One region of the Pseudoalteromonas sp. SR44-8 genome, then DNA from elsewhere that is predicted to be linked to it. Evidence: predicted binding sites of a transcription regulator. Region 1 holds the regulator's gene; each other region holds the start of a gene.
What was found. Region 1 encodes sigma-54, which starts transcription at its own class of promoters, with help from an activator protein. Its sites were predicted from a motif close to GTTGGCACGNNNNTNGNNT; they were not measured.
Positions count from the first base shown of each region.

Region 1 (2,210 bases):
TGCACGCGCTTTAGCCGCAAATCCAAAATTTATCTTACTTGATGAGCCTTTTGCTGGCGTTGATCCTATTTCAGTGTTAGATATAAAGAAGATTATTGAACACCTTAAAAACCGTGGTATTGGCGTACTTATTACCGACCACAATGTACGAGAAACCCTTGATGTTTGTGAAAAAGCCTACATAGTTTCTCATGGGGAGTTAATTGCATCAGGTACCCCTGAGCATGTACTTGCCGACCAAACAGTCCGCGATGTTTACCTGGGCGAGCAATTTAGGCTATAAAGCCACGCTCGGCTAAGTATCTGCTAGACTTAACGATGATAACAATAAAAGGATTGTTAGAGATACATGAGGCAATCACTCCAGCTGCGCATGGGCCAGCAACTTACAATGACACCACAGCTGCAACAAGCAATTCGCTTATTGCAACTCAGTACATTGGATCTCCAGCAAGAAATTCAAGAAGCACTCGACAGCAATCCATTGTTAGAGCTAGAAGAGCATGAATATTCAGACGACACGGCTGGTAAAAACGAACAAAAACAAGATAACGATGACTTAACCGTTAGTGCATCAGCAGACAACAAGCCCAGCGAATATGAACAAGAAAGTAGCGAAGCATTAAGTAAAGAGACTTTAAGTGACGAAATGGCTATGGACGTCACCTGGGACGAATACATGAGTGCTGCGCCAAATACGTCATCCGGCCCAATGCCTGAAGATGAGTCAATTTATCAAGGTGCTTCAACTGAAACCCTGCACGAATATCTGATGTGGCAATTACAGCTCACACCTTTTAGTCCAACCGATGAAGCTATTGCCATTGCGATTGTTGAAGCTGTTGACGATTCAGGTATTTTAACCTTGAGCTGCGAAGACATCGCAGAGAGCTTAAATCAAGGTAATAACGAAGAAGAAATCGAACTAGACGAAGTGCAAGCAGTGTTAAAACGCATTCAGTTATTTGACCCTGTTGGTATTGCTGCGCGCAGCCTACAAGAATGTTTATGTATTCAATTAAATCAATTTGATCCTGCAACTCCTTGGATTAGCGAGACTAAAATGATTTTAACTGATCATATCGATTTATTAGCTAGTCGTGACTATCGCACTTTGATGAAAAAGACTAAGCTTAAAGAAGATGAGCTGAAAGAAGTAATGACACTGATCCACAGCCTTAACCCAAAGCCTGCGGATACTATAGTACGCGAAGAGTCAGAGTATGTTATACCTGATGTCTCGGTGAAAAAAATTAAAGGTCGCTGGGTGGTTGAACTTAATCCAGACAGCATGCCAAAAATTAGAGTGAACAGCCAATATGCGGCAATGTCACGCTCAGTAAAATCAAGCACTGACAGCCAATTTATACGCTCGCATTTGCAAGAAGCTAAATGGTTTATTAAAAGCCTAGAAAGTCGTAACGAGACGTTACTCAAAGTAACTAACTGCATTGTAAAACAACAGCAGGGATTCTTTGAGCATGGCCCTGAAGCAATGCGACCTATGGTACTAAACGACGTTGCTGAAATGGTTGAGATGCACGAATCAACAATCTCTCGCGTAACGACACAAAAGTACATGCATACCCCCCGTGGTATTTTTGAGTTAAAGTATTTTTTCTCAAGTCATGTAAGCACTGAGAACGGCGGCGAATGCTCTTCGACAGCTATTCGAGCATTGATCAGAAAATTGATCAGTGCAGAAAACTCAGCGAAACCATTGAGTGATAGTAAGATTGCAGATATATTGGCAGAGCAAGGTATCAAAGTAGCTAGACGGACTATTGCAAAATACCGCGAGTCGCTGGCTATTCCACCGTCAAATCAACGTAAAAGTTTGATTTAAGGCGTAAAATCACAAGAGGAAAATGCTTATGCAACTAAATTTAACTGGTCGTCACGTAGAAATTACTGATTCATTAAGAGACTATGTAAACAATAAGTTTGCCAAGCTTGAAAGGCATTTTGATCATATCAACAATGTCCATGTTATTCTTGATGTAGAAAAACTAAGCCAAAAAGCAGAGGCCACATTACATGTCAGTGGCGCTGAATTATTTGCCTCGACTGAGCACCAAGACATGTATGCAGCTATTGACGGACTAATCGATAAACTTGATCGTCAAGTAATTAAACACAAAGAGAAGCACGCTCGACACTAACACTATGAAATTAAGCTCACTTATTTGTCAGGACTGCAGTAAAGCTGC
Region 1 covers NZ_JACJDS010000044.1:25,064-27,273, reverse strand. Annotated here, with positions in the region: gene lptB (LPS export ABC transporter ATP-binding protein) at 1-283, shown strand, start outside; gene H5183_RS18375 (RNA polymerase factor sigma-54) at 350-1,846, shown strand; gene hpf (ribosome hibernation promoting factor) at 1,875-2,162, shown strand; gene ptsN (PTS IIA-like nitrogen regulatory protein PtsN) at 2,167-2,210, shown strand, end outside.

Region 2 (2,210 bases), on a different contig from region 1:
CATGAATGTCATACAATGGGGTAAAAGTAGACCACATAAGAGAGATTAAAATGGCCGCATTCGGTACCGTATTTATGCCGCAGATGATTCAAGCACGTTTTACTGATAACGCTTGGAGCGAAAGCTCTGTTGTTCCGTCAGATAAAATTGAACTTCATGCTGGTGCACATGTTCTTCACTATTCAAGTACATGTTTTGAGGGGTTAAAAGCATTTCGCCATGAAGACGGCTCAGTTTATATTTTCCGTATGGACGCTAACATTGCCCGCATGAAACAAAGCTCGCATTTATTAAGTTTACCTGAAGTTGATGGAGCCATGCTTGAAAAAATGATCATTGATATTGTTCGCCAATATGCTGATGAAACGCCGTTACCACCGGGCTCTATGTATATTCGTCCAACTCATATCGGTACTGAAGCTGCAATTGGTAAAGCGGCTGTGCCGTCATTAAGTTCATTATTGTATGTGCTATTATCACCTGTTGGTGATTACTTTGCTGGTGGCGCGACTGCGCTGCGAGTATTGTTAGAAGAAGATGGTATGCGCTGTGCCCCACACATGGGTATGATCAAAAGCGGTGGTAACTACGCTAGCGCATTAGCACCCATTACGGCAGCACGCTTGCAACATCAAGCCGACCAAATTCTATTCTGTCCAGGCGGTGATGTACAAGAAACTGGTGCCGCAAACTTTATTTTAATTGATGGTAATGAAATTATTACTAAAGCGCTAGACAGCACCTTTTTACATGGCGTGACGCGCAGCAGTATTTTAACCATCGCTAAAGATTTAGGTATGACAGTATCCGAGCGCAATTTTACAGTCACTGAATTACTTGAGCGTGCTGCAAAACCGGGTACTGAAGCTGCTTTATCTGGCACTGCTGCGGTATTAACCCCAGTGGGTACTTTTATTCATAATGATAAAGAATACAAAGTGGGCAGTGGTGAAGCAGGGCCAACGACAATGCGTTTGCGCCAAGCCCTTAACGATATTCAATGGGGTAAAGCACCAGACACCCATGGCTGGTTAACCAAAATCGACGTGTAAAGTTAAACGATATGTTTTTATAAAAAGCCTAGGTTATTTATAACCTAGGCTTTTTTATGGTCTAAGTTATTTAATAATCTATACTTTCAACTGTGTAAGTTAGCTGCAAAGATGTGTAAAAATAACGTATGTAAACACAGCAAGTATCACTAAACTAATCAGTTGATATCTTAATGCTATGAAATATATATGAATATTTATTTCTGTGAAATTTTATTAGTGGCGCATAGATTGCATTTCTATTTGGGTATAACTAACGACAAAAGGAGCGTTTATGTGGGCCGCAATAAGTTACTTATTATTGGCAATTGTATTTATCATTATGGGGTGGCAGGTTAGTCCTAGCTATTTTTCGCTGCTATTCTATTGGACGGCTTTATCTTTATTACTGGTAAGCGGTGCCTATTTTTTTAATATTGCAAAAATTTTTCGTAAACGAGAAAACGGTGTTATCCCGTTTTACATTCGTTGGGCTTTCATACCTTTTTTATTGGGGGCACAAGTTTATAACGCGTGGAGCCGAAAGCACGATAAAGTACCGCCATTACAACAAATTAACGAACACTTATTTTTAGCCTGTCGGTTATTCCCTTCAGATATAGATACTTTAAAAGATAACGGTATTACCGCGATTTTAGATGTAACCTGTGAATTTGATGGACTTGAATGGTCATCAACACAAGAAAACATAAACTATTTAAATATCCCTGTGCTTGATCATCGAGTCCCAACACGTTCGCAGCTTAATCAAGCGATTAACTGGATTGCCCATCATATTAAAGATAATCGTCGAGTGGTGGTGCATTGTGCGTTGGGTCGTGGTCGATCGGTGTTTGTGATGGCGGCTTATTTACTCAGTCAAAATAAGGAGGCTGATGTACATCAAGTGCTTGCGCAAATAAAAGAAACACGCGAAACCGCTAATTTAAATAAACACCAACTACGTCAACTAGTTAAACGCCATAGAAAGGGTGAGTTATTAATCAAAAATAAAGCGGTATTAATTGCTAATCCAGTTTCCGGCACTAAGTTATGGCAGCAAAAAGAGCATTTAATTGTTGCGCGTTTATCTGCTTATTATAACTTAAAAGTGATGATCACATCAGTGGAGCAAAATGGGATTGTGTTGGCCAAACAAGCGATAGCTGATAAGCCAGA
Region 2 covers NZ_JACJDS010000003.1:43,450-45,659, reverse strand. Annotated here, with positions in the region: gene H5183_RS01890 (branched-chain amino acid aminotransferase) at 51-1,052, shown strand; gene H5183_RS01885 (diacylglycerol kinase family protein) at 1,327-2,210, shown strand, end outside.
Region 2: the regulator sigma-54 is predicted to act here: its motif matches at 1,271-1,289, upstream of H5183_RS01885 (diacylglycerol kinase family protein).

Region 3 (2,210 bases), on a different contig from region 1:
TACCATGGCCGTTACCATCGTTATACCAATTACCTGTATCATTAGCGCCATAACCATCACTGCCAGTGACGCCTGTATTTGGTAAGTCAGGATGATTTAGTGTGTAGCCAGTATCCATAATACATACTTTTTGACTGCCAGTTAGGTTATCTGAAAGTTGTTGAGCTTGAACCATAGTAATACCATATGGGGTGCTTTCGGCCATTAAATAACGCTTTGGATCCACTTCTATACTGGCTACATCGCTACTTTGTAATAAACGAGCTTTTTGATCCGCCGTTAAAACCACCGCCATTGCGTTAATATCAGGCAAGCTTTGTAGTACTTCAACATTAGCTTGAGTAGCAACATCGCTCATCAAGCTTACTTTAATATTATTAATCTGCGCTTTACTTTGAGCAAACGCAGTATGTAGAGCAGTCGTTTGCTCAGATAAATGCACAATAAAACGCTCTGACTCTACTTGCTCAGCGATTGCAGAACCAGCTGTTGATAACAAAATAGCACTCGCTAATGCCGTTATTTTGAATGTTGGGGTTTTCGACGCTTTCATTTAAAAATCCTTGGATGTTAGTTTAAAGAGAATTGAATTAACAAATAACTCACATCAATTTAATAAAAACACCTAAAGACAACGCTGTCAACAAACCGAGTACAGTTGTTTATCCATAGAAAGTAGAGCAATTAATCTATTGTAATTAAAGAAAATATTTTTAATTAGATGGCTATACAGTAACTAAACCACATGCCTTTGATTTACTTGAGTTCAATGATTTTTGTAAAATAAATGTTACAGGTAATTTTATATCATATTGTTCTAAAAAAACAAAAAAAGGAACAAATAAATCTAAAGTAATTAAAAATTACCGTATTTTTTACTCAGTTGAATGTAAAAAACTCCTAAATAGTTTACAACAATTTTAAATTATCAATATATTTCAATGACTTAATCTTGGAATGAATATTGTAACACTAGGGTTACTAGTCACTAAATAAATATAATAGACGTTATGGGAGGAATCATGAATCGCTTCAAATTAACTATGTCATTAGTATGCTGTATAATTTCACTCGCCTGCACAATACAAGTCAGTGCGGCCACCAGCACAATTATGATCAGCAGCGTTTCTCCTCAACCGACATTACAACAGACTATAATTCATAAACTGCGCAGGAATCCAAACCTACACCTCTCGCAACTACAAGTGCACGTTAATGGCAACAAAGTAGCCCTGTACGGTATAACCGAAACCGGCTTTGAACGCGCACTGGCACAAAAGTTTTTAGAAAATACCCAAGGTGTGGCAATTATTGAAAATAAAATGCAGGTTAAAGTAGCTAGATAGAAGATTAAAAATTGATTTGCAAGGCTCTACTATTTAAAGACAAGATAAGCATTACTGTGCTTGCTCAACATATAAAAACATCACCAACACACCGCAATGCACAATAAGGTATTTAATAGAAATAGAACTGCTTTGTTGTGTTATCGCTAGTGCAATTAAACTCACTGCTGAGTTTAATTGGCAATTTTATGCGTTTAACACAAATGTGAGAAACACTAATCTACAGATGAATTTTTATGATTTACTCAACTGCTTTAATTTTAACGATACCAAACTTAATGAGGCCAAAATATCCGATCTCGGCAGCTACCACTACAGGCAGAACTATTTTTAACCAATAGTTTGGTGAACCGTAAAACATCGCCAGTATAGTCACTGCAATAGATGAAATAATTAGGGCTGCAATACCGCCACTAACCTTATCAATTCGCACTGGCTCCTTACAATTTGAGCACTTTACTTTCAAGGGATTCATGGTGTTTAAAACTGCCATAAAAGAAATACTGGCACTACAATTATTACACTTACTCATTACTAACTCTCAGTTGGTTTAATAAAGAAATCTTTGGCATCGCTAAAATACAAAGCCCATGCAGCGAACAATGGATATATAGCTTTATTTATAATATTTGAAAATGAAAAAACAGCGTTACTTTCTAATGAAACGATAAGTGAATCACCCGCATATAAAAATACGTAAAGAAAAACTACAGAGAAAAACAAATGTAATCCTTTTGAATTTCTTTTAAATATTTGCCACATAGCAATTATTTGGATCGTAACAGCAATTGACCAAATAACTAAACTGATAATACCTAAAGTTGGGTCATCAGAAATAAACACCAGTAAAGCTGATGCGATAAA
Region 3 covers NZ_JACJDS010000023.1:16,794-19,003, reverse strand. Annotated here, with positions in the region: gene H5183_RS12790 (S8 family serine peptidase) at 1-553, opposite strand, end outside; gene H5183_RS12785 (BON domain-containing protein) at 1,023-1,346, shown strand; gene H5183_RS12780 (hypothetical protein) at 1,588-1,779, opposite strand; gene H5183_RS12775 (hypothetical protein) at 1,881-2,210, opposite strand, start outside.
Region 3: the regulator sigma-54 is predicted to act here: its motif matches at 952-970, upstream of H5183_RS12785 (BON domain-containing protein).

Region 4 (2,210 bases), on a different contig from region 1:
TGCGCTGTGTCCGTAAGTCATACTCATTGATGAAATTGCGGTGTCAAGCATATCAATACCTGCATCAATCGCTTTTTGGTAAGTAGCAGTACTTAAACCTGTTGTGGCATGACACTGCATTGCAATTGGAATAGAGACTGTTTCTTTTAACGCTTTGATTAACTCTTCTGCATCGTATGGTTTAAGCAAACCAGCCATATCTTTAATACAAATTGAATGACAGCCTAACTCTTCAAGCTGCTTGGCAAGCGTTAACCACATATCAAGTGTATGAACCGGGCTTACTGTGTACGAAATTGTACCTTGTGCATGTGCGCCAACTTTAATCGCAGCTTTAATAGCCGTTTCAAGATTACGAACATCGTTCATCGCATCAAAAATACGAAACACATCAACACCATTTTTGTGCGCTCGCTCTACAAATTTTTCAACAACATCATCTGCATAATGACGATAGCCTAAAAGGTTTTGACCACGTAATAACATTTGCTGTTTAGTATTTGGCATAGCTTTTTTAAGAGCACGAATACGCTCCCAAGGATCTTCACCCAAATAACGAATGCATGAATCAAAAGTAGCCCCACCCCATGATTCGATCGACCAGTAACCTGCATCATCTAATTTTTGTGCAATCGGTAGCATGTCATCCAAACGCATACGCGTTGCTAATAATGATTGATGCGCGTCTCTAAGTACTAATTCTGTTAATTTTAATTTAGCCACAAGTCATCCCTTATAGTTTTTGTTTATTTTTGTACTGAGCTATGGCAGCACTTATCGCAGCGATGTGTTCACTTGGTACACCGGGTGCTTTGATCGATGGTGTCCGCGTTGGCATTACAACCGGCTGTTCAAAGCGGCTCGCTAATTTAGACATAGCGGTAATTGCTGCAATCAACAACGAAAGAAAAACGAAAACTCCCACCATCCCAGTGAGCATTAAGTTTGCTGCAGTAGCAAGTAATTGACCTATATCCATTCTGCCCCCCCCCTGAGTATTCTTACCCACCCGAAAGATAGGTAAAAAATCACTTTATTTAAATATTTATGCAATAATCATATCAAAGAAACAGACCAAGTCCAACACTTTGTAAATTGGTAAAACCAATTAATATAAAGCTAACATATCTTCAGCAAAGTTAACACACTGCTTTTTACTATAATTTAATAGGATATAGATGATAAAAATACTGAATATAGCTATAACTTATAAGTGAAATCTAATCTGCACCTTAATAACTTACCAACCGAACTACTCAACAACTGTTAAATTAATGAAAAAGCACTCAACATGAAATTGGTCTTACCAAAAAATCATGCTGAAATATTTATTTTTCAGGACGCCGAGTATAAGTTACAGATAAAGCTGTAAATAATTCCCACCTAATTCATGAAAATAAATAAAATAAACACTATCCAATTGATAATAAAGGATTTAAACACATGGCATGTAACTGGCATTATTTACTCTGAACAAATTAACAAACCAAGGAGACGACAATGTTACGCTGGACAATTACATTTTTAGTTATTGCGCTTATTGCTGCAGTGTTAGGTTTTGGTGGTATCGCAGGTGCCGCAGCAGGAATTGCTAAGATTATCTTTTTTATCTTTATTGTATTGTTAGTTATTTCACTCGTTTCAGGTGCGTTGCGCGGCAATGTCCCTAAGTGATAACAATTTATTTTAAATAACAACACATTTATTAATTTTACAAGGAATTACATTATGAAATCGACAACTATTAAAACTGCTGTGATCGCTTTATTCGCTAGTTTTTTTATCATGGGTTGTGAAGACAATCATGCAGAAGAGGCCGGTGAACGCATCGATGAAGCTGTAACCGACGTACAAAACAAAGTAGAAGACGCCTGTGAAGAAGTAAAAGAAGGCGTTAACGCTAAAGAAACTAACTGTTAATCCAGTTAGATACAAATAATAAAAAACGACTCTTTTGAGTCGTTTTTTGCATTTTAAGAGAAGTTAAAATTAAGCTCTCGCTTCTAGCATTAGTCGCTTCATGTCACGTACTGCTTTATCTAATCCATCTATGGCTGCACGCGCTATAATTGCGTGACCAATGTTTAGTTCGTAAATCTCTTTCATAGCAGCAATCGGTTTCACGTTATGATAATGAAGTCCGTGGCCGGCGTTTACTATCAAACCCAAACTTGCTGCATACTTTACACCTTGATGAATATGCTCAAGTT
Region 4 covers NZ_JACJDS010000023.1:73,592-75,801, reverse strand. Annotated here, with positions in the region: gene oadA (sodium-extruding oxaloacetate decarboxylase subunit alpha) at 1-723, opposite strand, end outside; gene H5183_RS13075 (OadG family protein) at 734-979, opposite strand; gene H5183_RS13070 (DUF1328 family protein) at 1,501-1,674, shown strand; gene H5183_RS13065 (hypothetical protein) at 1,729-1,920, shown strand; gene pdxJ (pyridoxine 5'-phosphate synthase) at 1,990-2,210, opposite strand, start outside.
Region 4: the regulator sigma-54 is predicted to act here: its motif matches at 1,443-1,461, upstream of H5183_RS13070 (DUF1328 family protein).